Regions from separate parts of the Mesorhizobium sp. LNJC391B00 genome, predicted to be linked through region 1. Evidence: predicted binding sites of a transcription regulator. Region 1 holds the regulator's gene; each other region holds the start of a gene.
What was found. Region 1 encodes LexA, which represses DNA repair genes until DNA is damaged. Its sites were predicted from a motif close to TGTTCNNNNTGTGTTCNG; they were not measured.
Positions count from the first base shown of each region.

Region 2: a site for LexA is predicted at 2,197-2,214, ahead of X750_RS149845 (PA0069 family radical SAM protein). Genes of this name have one in related genera too.
Region 3: a site for LexA is predicted at 2,717-2,734, ahead of recA (recombinase RecA). Genes of this name have one in related genera too.

Region 1 covers NZ_AYWI01000012.1:65,390-69,761, forward strand. Annotated here, with positions in the region: gene X750_RS140505 (ComEC/Rec2 family competence protein) at 1-2,370, shown strand, start outside; gene lexA (transcriptional repressor LexA) at 2,364-3,146, opposite strand; gene X750_RS140495 (GntR family transcriptional regulator) at 3,353-4,117, opposite strand; gene kynU (kynureninase) at 4,285-4,372, shown strand, end outside.
Region 2 covers NZ_AYWI01000005.1:322,057-326,428, reverse strand. Annotated here, with positions in the region: gene X750_RS149840 (ribonuclease HII) at 118-813, opposite strand; gene X750_RS149845 (PA0069 family radical SAM protein) at 968-2,122, opposite strand; gene X750_RS149850 (glycosyltransferase) at 2,272-2,775, shown strand; gene X750_RS149855 (hypothetical protein) at 3,028-4,002, shown strand; gene X750_RS149860 (aldehyde-activating protein) at 3,992-4,372, opposite strand, start outside.
Region 3 covers NZ_AYWI01000014.1:111,560-115,931, reverse strand. Annotated here, with positions in the region: partial or broken gene alaS (alanine--tRNA ligase) at 1-1,283, opposite strand, end outside; gene recA (recombinase RecA) at 1,555-2,658, opposite strand; gene X750_RS139040 (carbohydrate kinase family protein) at 2,941-3,885, shown strand; gene X750_RS139045 (pseudouridine-5'-phosphate glycosidase) at 3,956-4,372, shown strand, end outside.

The sequences.
Region 1 (4,372 bases):
GCCGAGCCGCTGCCCCTCGCGCTGCCTGAGCCGCATCCCGGCGTCGCGCCTGCGCTGCCCGGTCACGCCTTGCCGGCGCAAGTCACAGCGCCCGGATCTATCGCCCGCCTGCGCAGACGGCTTCGCCGTCCGTCATGGCCCGCGCTCCGCCGCAGCCTTGCCGCGGCCGCCAACACGGAGCTCGACCGGGGCGTCGCCTTCCTGCTGGTGCCGGTTTTCCTGGCGGCCGGCGTCATCATTTATTTCTCGCTGGCCGGCGAGCCCGGCTTTGCGCAGCCAATCGCCATTGTGGTGCTGGCGACATGTTGCGCTGTCGCCACGCGATCGCGGCCGAGGACGCATCTGTTCTGCATGGCCGCGATGCTGTGCGCGCTCGGCGTCGTCGCCGCCAAGGTCGAGACCTGGCGCGCCGGAACGCAGATGCTCGGCTCCGAGATCCAGACACGGCTGACCGGCCGCGTCGTCAGTCTCGAACAGATGGAGAGCGGGCGCATCAGGCTGACGCTTGACGTGGTTTCGACCGCTTACCCCGAGTTGCGCTACGCCCCGAAGCGGGTCAGGCTCTCGGCGCGGACCGTTCCCGCCGATATGACCGCCGGCTCCCTGATCACCGGCTATGCCAGGCTGTTGCCGCCGACCGGTCCGGTGCGGCCGGAGAGCTACGATTTCTCCTTCGACAGCTATTTCACCGGTATCGGCGGCAGCGGCTTCTTTCTCGGCAATCCGAAAGCCATTGCTACGCAGGGACCGCCGCCGCTGGCCGCGCGGCTCTCCTCGGCAATCGAGAACGCGCGCGAAAACATTGCCGACCATATCAGGGGCAAGATCGGCGGCGCCGAAGGCGAGATTGCCGCGGCGTTGATTGTCGGCGTGCGCGCCGGCATCCCGGACGAGGTCAACGAAGCGATGCGGCGCACCGGCATCTACCACATCATCTCCATCTCCGGCCTGCACATGGCGCTGGTTGCCGGCACCATCATGGCGTTGCTGCGTGGCGCCTTTGCGCTGTTTCCCGATTTCTCTTCGCGCCGCCCAGTCAAGAAATATGCAGCAGTGGCAGCACTCGTCTCCATCGCCGCCTATCTCGTTATTTCAGGCGTCGTGGTTGCCGCCGAGCGCAGCTTCATCATGCTGGCGGTCATGCTTGTCGCCGTGCTGTTTGATCGCGCCGCACTCACCATGCGCAATCTGGCGATCTCCGCCATCGCCGTCATCCTGGTGTCGCCGCACGAGGTGGTCGGTCCCAGCTTCCAGATGTCGTTTGCCGCCACCGCCGCCCTTGTCGGCGCCTATGCCGGCTGGGCCGATTACCGCGCCGACAAGGTGAGAACGCCGCTGGCAAAGCGCTCCTTCGTCGGCTTCCTGTCGCGAAAATTCGCGCTGGCCATGGGCGGCCTCGCCATGACCTCGATCATCGCCGGCAGTGCAACCTTGCTGTTCGCCATCTGGCATTTTCAGCGTGTGTCGCCGCTCAGCCTGATCGCCAATCTGGCCGTGATGCCGATTGTTTCGTTGATCGTCATGCCCTTTGCCGTGCTCAGCGCACTGGCGATGCCGTTCGGCGCCGACGGGCCGTTCCTCTATGTGATGGGCAAGGGTCTGATGGCGATGATCGCTATATCGGCCTGGATTTCCGAGCGCTCGCCGGTCGACGCCGTCGGGCTGATCTCCATCCGCTCGGTGCTGTTGGTGGCGGTCGCCCTCGTCATCGCCACCATGGCCACCACCTGGCTCAGGCTGGCGGCCGTGCCTTTCGCGCTGGCCGGCCTGTTGACGGTGCCGCAGGTGCTTACGCCCGACGTGCTCATATCCGAGGACGCACATCTGGTGGCCATGCCGATAGGTGGCGGCGAACTCGCCCTCAACCGCGAACGCTCCAACGAATTCACCACGGACAATTGGAAACGGGCGCTGCGGGCCGAAACCATTATCCCGCCCGAGATTTTCGAGGCAACAGATACGCGGTTCGATCTCGATCCGCTCGATCTGCCGCCCGGGTCGCCCTTCTATTGCATGGGCGATCTCTGTATCGCCCGACACCCTTCCGGAGCCATTGTAGCCCTTGCCAAAGACCGCAAGACGGCGCGGCCGGCCTGTGCCTTCGCGAGCCTGATCGTCATCGATGACGCCACCGCCTACAATCCGTGCCGCGACCCGCTGGTGCTGGTCGTGACGAAGAAACAGCTGGCCCGCGACGGCAGCGCCGCCGTCTTCTTCGATCCGCAATCGGCAGCTGCAGCGCCAACCATCCGCTTCGCCGTCGACAAGCCGTATCGCCCCTGGCACGAGCAACGCCGCTTCTCCCGCGAAGCGCGCGGCCTGCCGCCTTACAACCAGCGTGAAAAGTACAAACCCAAGCCGGCTCAGTAGCGCCGGATCAATCCGACAAGCTTGCCCTGCACCTTCACCCTGTCCGGTCCAAAAATGCGGGTCTCGTAGGCCGGGTTGGCGGCTTCCAGGGCGATCGAGGCGCCCTTGCGGCGGAAGCGTTTCAGGGTCGCTTCCTCATCGTCGACCAACGCCACCACGATCTCGCCGGGGCTGGCTGTGTCGGCATTGCGGATGATGACCGTGTCGCCATCGAAAATGCCGGCCTCGATCATCGAATCGCCCTTGACCTCGAGCGCGTAGTGTTCACCGCCCATGATCATGTCGGGCGGCACCGAGATCGAATGGGTCTGATGCTGGATGGCGTCGATCGGCACACCGGCAGCAATGCGTCCCATCACCGGGATCGACACCGCCGAAACGGCGTCGTCATTGCCGGCCGACATCGAACGCGACGGCGAGCCCGGCTTGATCTGGCGGCCGATACCGCCTTGGCCCATCGCGCCTTGTCCTTGGCCGCCTTGCCCTTGGCCGGTTTGACCAAGACTGCCCTGAATGACGCTCGGCGAAAACTTCCTCGCCGCATTGAGGCCTGGTGCGATCGAGTCGGGCAGCCGCAGCACTTCCAGCGCGCGCGCCCGGTTCGGCAGCCGGCGAATGAAACCGCGCTCCTCAAGCGCCGTGATCAGGCGGTGGATGCCGGACTTGGAGGCGAGGTCAAGCGCTTCCTTCATCTCATCGAAGGACGGCGGGATTCCGCTCTCCTTCAGGCGTTCATGGATGAACATCAGAAGCTCATGTTGTTTGCGCGTCAGCATCGCGGCCCCCAGGGGTTCTGAAACCAGAATCAGAAAAAACAAACCCAGAACAAACACTATCTGTTCCAGTTGTGTTCCGCAACCTTTTAAAGTTTAATGAATGTGTTGACGTTTTGTTCAGCGTGACGTTCGGCACCGCCGAGCGGCGCTCGTAGTCGTTGGCCGGCAACGGGGTGAAACGAAGACAAAGTGCCCTGCGTCGTCGGCTACGATCGCCGCTTCCTTTTCGGACGGGGCTGCGCAGCATCCGCGCCGGGTTCACTCTGGGCATAGACCTGCAGCGTGTAGCCGATGTGAGCGGTCATCAGAGTTTTCGCACGTTCGACGTCGCGATCGAGGGCCGCTTCCATCAGGGCGGTATGGTGTTCGATCGCCACGGCGTCGCGCAGGGCCGCCACGGCCTTCCGGTGGCCATCCGTGCGGCCGGCGGCGGCGCGCAGCGTCGGGGCCAGACCCAGAAAGCGGTGATGGCGATGCAATTGGTCGGAAATCGTCGCATTGAAGCGCAGCAGCCAGCTGGATGTCGCGGCACTGAGCAGCGCCGCATGGAAGGCATCGTGTTTTTCGTACCACGCGTCGACCGCATCATCCGATGGATCGTCGAGAACAGACCCGCACCGTGAGAGACGATAGTGGGCGGCAACGACCGCGTCTTCCCACTCACGGTCGCCCTCCTCGATCGATTCCACCAGCAGGGGCAGTTCGACCACCAGCCGCGCACGCGCCAAATCCTCGAGCTCCGCCCGAGAGACGGGAGCGACCGCAAACCCGCGGTTGCTGATGGCGGTCACAAGCCGTTCCGCCTCCAGCCGCGACAGCGCCTCGCGCAACGGCGTCCAGCCGATGCCGTAGGTGTTGCGCAGCGTGCTCAGCTTCAACGGCGCGGCAGGCGCCAGCCGGGTCGCAAGAATATCGCGCCTGAGCAGGCGATAGGCCGCTTCCGTCTTCGAGGTCTGCTCGTCATCCAGCATCGTGATCCATCAGACATAAACGCTCGGCGGATCATTATATATCAAAGCCTTTCAATGGGTGAATTATATATAATGTTTGACAGTTCAAGGGCGACCACTCAAGATCGCCGGCATGTTTGGGCGGCAGGCTCCGCCGCGCGCGTTTGTCCATGGAGGGGCGCCGGATCATGAGCACGACACCCGATCTCGCTACAATCGAAGCAATGGATGCCGCCGATCCGCTGCGCTCCATGCGCGAACGCTTTGTCTTGCCGC
Region 2 (4,372 bases), on a different contig from region 1:
GGGGGTCGGTGCGACCGGGCGCGACGCTCTTTCTGCGGCCAGTAAGGGCTAGCGCTTCACGCGCGGCGACCCCCTCTGGCCTGCCGGCCATCTCCCCCTCAAGGGGGGAGATTACCATTACTCCAACCCGGCGAAGCTCTCTTCCTCAACCACCTCAACTCCACCCAGCCTGAACGGCGCGAATGACGCCCGGTGCAGCCTTGCCACCGGACCATGCGCTTCGATCGCGGTGCGGTGCCGCACGGTGGCGTAGCCCATATGGACTTCGAACCCGTAGCGTTCGTGGTGGCTGCCGCAGCCGCACATCATGCGGTCGCGCATCACCTTGGCGACAATCGAGGCGGCGGCGATCGATTGCGAGCGCTGGTCGCCCTTGATCAGCGCGCGGCCTTCGCAGAGGAGGCCCGGCGGCACATCGCGGCCATCGGCCAGCGCCAGCTTCGCCTGGATCGGCAGGCCGGCAAGGGCGCGGCGCATGGCTTCCAGGCTGGCCTTGAGGATGTTGCTGCCGTCAATGCCTTCGGCGCTGACCGAGGCCATCGACACGCCGAGCGCTGACCCCAGGATTTTCAGGAACAGCGCCTCGCGCTGCAAATGGTTGAGCCGTTTGGAATCGTCGAGCCCGTCGGGAATGTTGGCGGGATCGAGGATCACGGCCGCCGCCACCACCGGCCCCGCCAGCGGACCGCGGCCGGCCTCGTCCATGCCTGCCACCGGCCACAGGCCTTCGGCCATCGCCTTCGTCTCGAAGGAGAAATCGGGCTTTTCGACGATTTCGAAAAGAAGCGGAGAATCGGAACGTGCGCGAGCCATGTTGCGGCGAGGTTCGCATCGGCTCCGATTCTCCGCAAGTCCCTCCAGGGTCGAGTGGGGCAAGACCGGGAGGGCACCGTCTGCAGGCCAGGGGACAGGCCGGACGGGATTCTTGGGTCGCCTGACAGCCACGAGGGCAGGGCAGGCGCTACTCTCAGAGCAGCATCAGCTGCTCGGTCGCCTTGGCGGCGGCGACAAACTGGTCGGTTCGGAGCGTGCGCCGCTCGGCGTTGAGGCCGAGCCGCTTGGCCGTGATCTCGAAGCGCCGGCCGATCTGCCAGGCATAGGGGCCAGCGCCTTTCATCCGCTTGCCCCATTCCGAATCATAGTCCTTGCCGTCGCGCATCGAACGGATCAGCGACATCACGTGCCGGTAGCGGTCGGGATAGTGGCGCAGCAGCCAGTCCTTGAAGATCGGCGCCACCTCGAGCGGCAGGCGCAGGATCACATAGCCGGCCTCGCGGGCGCCTGCGGCGCGTGCCGAATCGAGGATGCGCTCCATCTCCTGGTCGGTCAGGCCGGGAATGATCGGCGCCACCATGACAGAGGCCGGGATGCCGGCATCGGAAAGCTGCCGGATCGCCTCAAGCCGCTTGGTCGGCGTCGACGCGCGTGGCTCCATGGTGCGCGCCAGCATGCGGTCCATCGTTGTCACCGACAGCGCCACCTTGGCCAAGCCCCGTTCGGCCATGCGCGACAAGATGTCGATGTCGCGCGTCACCAGATGGGATTTGGTGACGATGCCGACCGGATGGCCGCGCGCCTCCAGCACTTCGAGGATCTCGCGCATAATCCGGTATTGTTTCTCGATCGGCTGGTAGGGATCGGTGTTGGTGCCGATCGCGATGGTGCGCGGCTGATAGCCATCCTTCGACAGTTCCTTGTCGAGCAGCCGCGCCGCATCCGGCTTGGCAAACAGCTTCGCTTCGAAATCCAGCCCCGGCGACAGGCCCATGAAGGAATGCGTCGGCCGGGCGAAACAATAGACGCAGCCATGCTCGCAGCCGCGATAGGGGTTGATCGAGCGGTCGAAGGAAATGTCGGGCGATTCGTTGCGGGTGATGATGGTGCGCGGCTTCTCGACCTGCACTTCGGTCTTGAACGGCGGCAATTCCTCCAGCGAATTCCAGCCGTCGTCGAACACATGCCGGCTGACCGGCTCGAACCGGCCGGACGGGTTGATGCCCGCGGAACGGCCGCGGTTGCGATCCGGACGGACGCGCATGCCGCTCTGTTCGATCATCGCATTGGCCATCTCGGCTCGCCCTGCTCCGAAAGCAGCAATGTCCGCACGCACGATATGTTCCATTTTGGCCCTTTCCCAAGGACTGTCGGCTGGCTGTCGAATCGCTCTGTTCATGAAAATAATCCTATTTCGCTGATGAGAACAAAGCAAGAACTTTTTCGTTGGCCATGCACAACTGGCGCTGCGCCGGGCTTTCGGCTATTCGGCTAAAAATGCTCAGCGTTCTGATCGAAACCCGGGATGACGAAGAAGGCCTTGCCCGCACGCTCGCCTCGTTGATCGGCGGCGCGGTCGAGGGCGTGGTGCGCGATGTCATCGTGTGCGACACCGGCTCGACCGACCAGACGCATCGGGTTGCCGATCATGCCGGCTGCCACTTCGTGGCCGGCGGCATTGCCGCGGGAATCAGGCAGGCGAAGGGTGACTGGCTGCTGTTTCTGGAACCCGGCGCAAGGCTGGCGGAGGGCTGGATCGACGACGTTGTCGCTCACACGGCGCGGCAAACCATGCCGGCGCGCTTTTCCCGTGCGCGCGGCAGCCGCACGCCGTTCCTGTCACGGGTGTTTTCGGGCAACCGGGCGCTGGCCGAAGGGCTGGTCATCAGCAAGCGCCAGGCCGCTGCCCTGTCGAAGAACGCGCACAGCGCCGAAGCCCTTGCGCGCGGTCTCGCCACCAGGCGGCTCGACGCCGAAATCTGGCTGGCGCCGAAGAAGTGATGTTTCTCCCTTTTCCCGTTCCCAGGGAGAAGGGTGCCCGAAGGGCGGATGAGGGGCAGCGTCGGCGTCTCATCCGCATTGGCACGGTCGCAGCACCATCCCTCTTTTTCGCCGCAAAAAGCTATTGTGCATTGCACAAAAGCTGACGCGGGATTAGCATTCCGTTGATGCGGGATATCGGGGTTTGGGTAGTGCCGGAGCGGTAAGCAAGCGCCGCGTCGTCGTTGCTGCCGTTCATATCTGAGGACCCCGATGAACCTTTCGTCCCCCGACAAATCCGGCGCCCCCAGTCTGGAAGCCATTGCCCGCAACGGCAGCCTGCTCCGCCGCATTGCGGTGCGTATCCCGACCTATCTGTCCGACCTGCGCGAAAATCCCGCATGGCTGCCGATGTTCGTGCTTGCCCGCACCATGCCGGCGCGCAAGCTGCACTGGCTTGGCGCCAAAGCCGCGCGCCCCGCGCAGAGTGCCGGAGCGACGATGTTCAGGGGCGTCGACCTCAAGTCGATCGTCGCGGCGCTGCGCACCGATGGCCTGTTCTCCGGACTGGTCCTGCCGCAGGCAATCCACCAAGAGATCGCCAGCTTCGCTCAGAGCACGCCGTGCTTCGGCAATTTCGACCGCCGGCTCGAATTCATGCCCGGAGAACACGCAGAAGCCGAGAAGCGGTTCGGCCGCTCTTTGCTCAGCGGACACTATTTCGAGCGCATCCTCGGCTGCAAGGCGGCACTCGCCATCCAGAACGACCCGCTGCTGCTCGACATCGCCGAGCACTATCTGGGCGGGCAGGCGAAGCTGATCACCACGCGTGTCTGGTGGAGCTTTCCGACAGGCGAGGCTTCCGACGCCGACAAGAACCTTGCCTCGCTAGGCAAATATCATTTCGATCTCGACGACTGGCGGATGCTGAAATTCTTCTTCTATCTCAAGCCCTGCGATGCCGGCACCGGCCCGCACGTCTATGTCAAAGGCAGCCACAACAGGCGCAGCCTCAAGCACCAGTTGACGCTGCTGGTCGGCCATCCGGCGCAAGACGTGCTCAAGGTCTATGGCGACGACAGCCCGGTCACGCTGACCGGCGAGGCCGGCCTCGGCTTCGTCGAGGACCCGTTCGGCTTCCACATGGGCACCGTGCCGTCCACCACGCCACGGCTGATGATGGAGGTCGGCTTCGGCATCTCGCCGCCCTCGCGCCGCCGCTTCCACGGCGAGCCGGTCATCCGCTGACGCCGGAGCGGATCTCGACCGGCATCCAGCGCGCTTGCCGCCGGGCAATGCGACCCTCTTTGTTCTCGGCATCATAGTCCATTGGGACCGGCTCGCGGTTGAACCGCGGCCGGTCATCCAGCGCATTGGCGATGACGATCGCTCTCGGTTCGCCGTCGGTGGTCACAGCAGCGACATAGACGCCGCAGTCCCGGCAGATGAGATAATCGGCGGTGCGCAATCCGAACCGGTATCGGTGCAGCCGCGCCTCGTCCTCGACCGAGACGATCAATCGGCCCTGCGGATCGGCAGCGGCGCGCGAACCATGCCGGACACAGAACGCGCACTGGCAGGCGCGGATCTCCACCTCGGCCGGCTCGATTCCCGTTTC
Region 3 (4,372 bases), on a different contig from region 1:
TCGGCCTTCTGCTGCTCCATCGCATGGGTGAAGCCGGCAAGGTCGACCGAGATGCTGCGCTGGCGCAGTGCGTCCTGCGTCAGATCGAGCGGGAAGCCGTACGTGTCATAGAGCTTGAAGGCAGTCTCGCCGTCCAGCATGTCACCGGCATGAAGCGTCTCCGTCGCCTCCGAGAGCAGGCCGAGGCCGCGCACCAGCGTCTTGCGGAACCTGGTCTCCTCGAGCTTCAGCGTCTCGGTGATCAGCTGTTCGCCGCGCGGCAGTTCGGGATAGGCCTGGCCCATCTCACGCACTAGCGCCGGCACCAGCTTCCACATCAACGGCTCCTTGGCGCCGAGCAACTGCGCATGGCGCATGGCGCGGCGCATGATGCGGCGCAGCACATAGCCGCGGCCTTCGTTCGACGGCAGCACGCCGTCGGCAACCAGGAAGGAGGACGAGCGCAGATGATCGGCAATGACGCGGAAGGAGGCGACCGTCTCCTTGTCCGGGCCCTGCCCGAGCGCTGACGAGGCCGCATCGATCAGATGACGGAACAGGTCGGTCTCGAAGACGCTCTCCACCCCTTGCAGGATGGAGGCCATGCGCTCCAGGCCCATGCCGGTGTCGATCGACGGCCGCGGCAGGTCGATGCGCTCATCCTTGGTGACCTGCTCATATTGCATGAACACCAGGTTCCAGAATTCAAGGAAGCGGTCGCCATCCTCCTCCGGGCTGCCGGGAGGGCCGCCCCAGATGTGCTCGCCACGGTCGATGAAGATTTCCGAGCACGGCCCGCACGGTCCGGTGTCGCCCATAGCCCAGAAATTGTCGGAGGTCGGGATGCGGATGATGCGGTCATCGGAGAAACCGGCGATCTTCTTCCAGAAGCCGGCCGCCTCGTCATCGGTGTGATAGACGGTGACCAGCAGCTTGTCCTTGTTCAGCCCGAACTCCTTGGTGATCAGGTTCCAGGCCAGTTCGATGGCGCGCTCCTTGAAATAGTCGCCGAAGGAGAAATTGCCGAGCATTTCGAAGAAGGTCAGATGGCGCGCGGTGTAGCCGACATTGTCGAGGTCGTTGTGCTTGCCGCCGGCGCGCACGCTTTTCTGCGCAGTGGTGGCGCGCGAATAGGACCGCTTCTCCAGGCCGGTGAAGACGTTCTTGAACTGCACCATGCCGGCATTGGTGAACATCAGCGTCGGGTCGTTGCGCGGCACCAGCGGGCTCGAGGCCACGACCTCGTGGCCCTCCTTGCGGAAATAGTCGAGGAATGTCGACCGGATCTCGTTCACGCCACTCATGAGTGCTGCCTTTTCGCGAAAACCGCCGGCACGGCCGGCGGACACTGGTCTCTGCTTTTTAGAAGATTGACTTGGCCTTTTAGCGGGCACGCCCCACCCTGTCCAGAAACACGGAATTGGGCCAATCCGGCAACTGCCAAGCCGGCTTCACGCTGCCCAAAAACGAAAACCGCCGGCGCGAAGGCCGGCGGTTTGAAACGCAATACTAAAGAACTCGGTTACTTAAGCATCGGATAATAGACTGGATTTATGGCCGAACTCTGGCCGTGCCCTACATGGCGCCGGATTCTTCCTCGAAGCCGTCGTCGCTTTCGCCGCGCTCGGGGCCACCATTTTCAAGAAATTTCTCGGCGATCAGCCCGGCATTCTGCCGCAGCGCAAGTTCGATCTCACGCGCCGTGTCGGGATTGTCGCGCAGGAACAGTTTGGCGTTTTCGCGACCTTGGCCGAGACGCTGCGAATTGTAGGAGAACCAGGCGCCGGACTTCTCGACCACGCCGGCCTTGACGCCGAGATCGACCAGTTCGCCGGTCTTGGAGACGCCCTCGCCATACATGATGTCGAACTCGACCACCTTGAAGGGCGGCGCCAGCTTGTTCTTGACCACCTTGACCCGGGTCTGGTTGCCGACGACCTCGTCGCGGTCCTTGACCGAGCCGATGCGGCGGATGTCGAGGCGCACCGAAGCGTAGAATTTCAGCGCGTTGCCGCCGGTCGTGGTTTCCGGCGAACCGAACATGACGCCGATCTTCATGCGGATCTGGTTGATGAAGATGACCATGGTGTTGGAGCGCGAGATCGAGGCGGTCAGCTTGCGCAGCGCCTGGCTCATCAGACGCGCCTGGAGACCGGGCAGAGAATCGCCCATCTCGCCTTCGATTTCGGCGCGCGGCGTCAGCGCCGCCACCGAATCGACGACCAGCACGTCGATGGCGCCTGAACGCACCAGCGTGTCGCATATTTCCAGCGCCTGCTCGCCGGTGTCCGGCTGCGAGATCAAGAGGTTTTCCAGATCGACGCCGAGCTTGCGGGCATAGACCGGATCGAGTGCGTGCTCGGCATCGACGAAGGCGCAGATACCGCCTTTCTTCTGGGCTTCGGCAACTGTGTGCAGCGCCAGTGTCGTCTTGCCCGAGCTTTCCGGCCCGTAGATCTCGACGATGCGGCCGCGCGGCAGGCCGCCGACGCCAAGCGCGATGTCGAGGCCCAGCGATCCGGTCGGCACGGTTTCGATCTCGACGACCTGCTCATTGGCGCCAAGCCGCATGATCGAGCCCTTGCCGAAGGCGCGCTCGATTTGCGACAGCGCCGCGTCCAGAGCCTTTGATTTGTCCACCGCTTTGTCCTCTACAAGCCGCAAAGAATTCTGAGCCATGATACATCACCCCTTGGTCGTCAATGAAGGCCGGACAATCCGTAATCCCTGCCCATTTTGTACTACTTTTGTTCTCGTTTGGCAAGAGGGATCAAATAACTGAAAAACAATCATTATCCGGATTTGTTCTTTTTTTGTCTCGTGGTTTGGTTTTCGGACGCGTTCCGCATTGGGCCAGATGCTCCGGCTGTTTCGATGGGCCGAATCGCCGGCTCGCCTGCGAAGCTCGGTCGCACAGCCTAGCGCTTGTCTGGTTCGAATAACAAAGGTCATATCGCCGGCATGGTGAAATCAGCAAAGATACTGGCGGTGGGCGGCGCCCATATCGATCGCCGCGGCCAGGTGTCGGGCACGTACGTGCCCGCGGCGTCCAACCCCGGCACGATGCGCGAGGATGTCGGCGGTGGCGTCTTCAACGCGCTGCGCAGCCTGGTGCGGCGCGGCGTCTCGGCCTCGCTTTTGTCGGTGCGCGGCGGCGATGCCTCGGCCGAGACGGTTGCGCGCGCCATCGCCGACTCCGGCATTGCCGACCTGTCGGCGGTTTTCCTCGACCGCACGACGCCGAGCTACACGGCGCTGATCGATCGCGACGGCGAGCTGATCACCGGCTTTGCCGATATGGCGCTCTACGATTTGGCGTTCCCCAAGCAGATCCGCCGCTCCAAGGTGCGCGAGGTGGTCGCCGAGGCCGATGCGGTGCTCTGCGACGCCAATCTGCCATCAACGGCGCTGGAGCGGCTGGTGGGGCTCGCCGCCGGCAAGCCGGTGTTCGCCATCGCCATTTCGCCGGCCAAGGTGGTGCGGATGATACCAGTGCTGAAGGAACTCGCGCAGGTCTTCATGAACCGGCGCGAGGCCATGGTGCTGGCCGGCGTCGATGCCAATGCCACCGAGCGCGAGATCGTCGACGGACTGCGCTGCAGCGGCCTCACCAGTGGCGTGGTGACGGCGGGCGACGGCCCGGTGCTGGGATTCGACGAAGCCGGCGCCTTCTCTATCCTGCCGCCGGCGCCGAGAAAAGTCGCCGACGTGACCGGCGCCGGCGACGCGCTGGCCGGCGCCACCATCGCTGCCCTGCTGCGCGGCCTGCCCCTGCGCCAGGCATTGCGCGAGGGCGTTGCCGCCGCCACGCTGGCCATTGAAAGCGCCGACGCGGTTCCGGCCTTCACGATTGCGACCTTCACCGAGGCACTGGCTCTTGTGCCCGACGCGCAGGAAATGGCATGAGGGCGGCCAATTGCCATTGCCGGAGCGCGACGTCCAAGCGGACGCGCGGATCTCCGGATCGGAGACTATCATGACACCGCAAAGCGCCCGCCCCTTCATCGACCTCCACGCGCCCGTGGCCGAGGCGCTCGCCGCTGGCCGCCCCGTCGTGGCGCTGGAAAGCACCATCATCACCCATGGCATGCCTTACCCCGACAATGGCGCCATGGCCGCCAATGTCGAAAAGATAATCCTGGACAATGGCGCGGTGCCAGCGACGATCGCCGTGGTCGCCGGCCGCATCAAGATCGGGCTTTCCGACGGCGAGCGCGAGTCGCTGGCGATGACCGGCGACGCCATGAAGCTGTCGCGCGCCGATCTCGGCTTTGCGGTGGCGCAAGGCCGCACCGGCGGCACCACGGTCGCCGCCACCATGATCGCCGCTGACATGGTCGGGATAAAGGTGTTCGCCACCGGCGGCATTGGCGGCGTCCACAAGGGCGCGGAA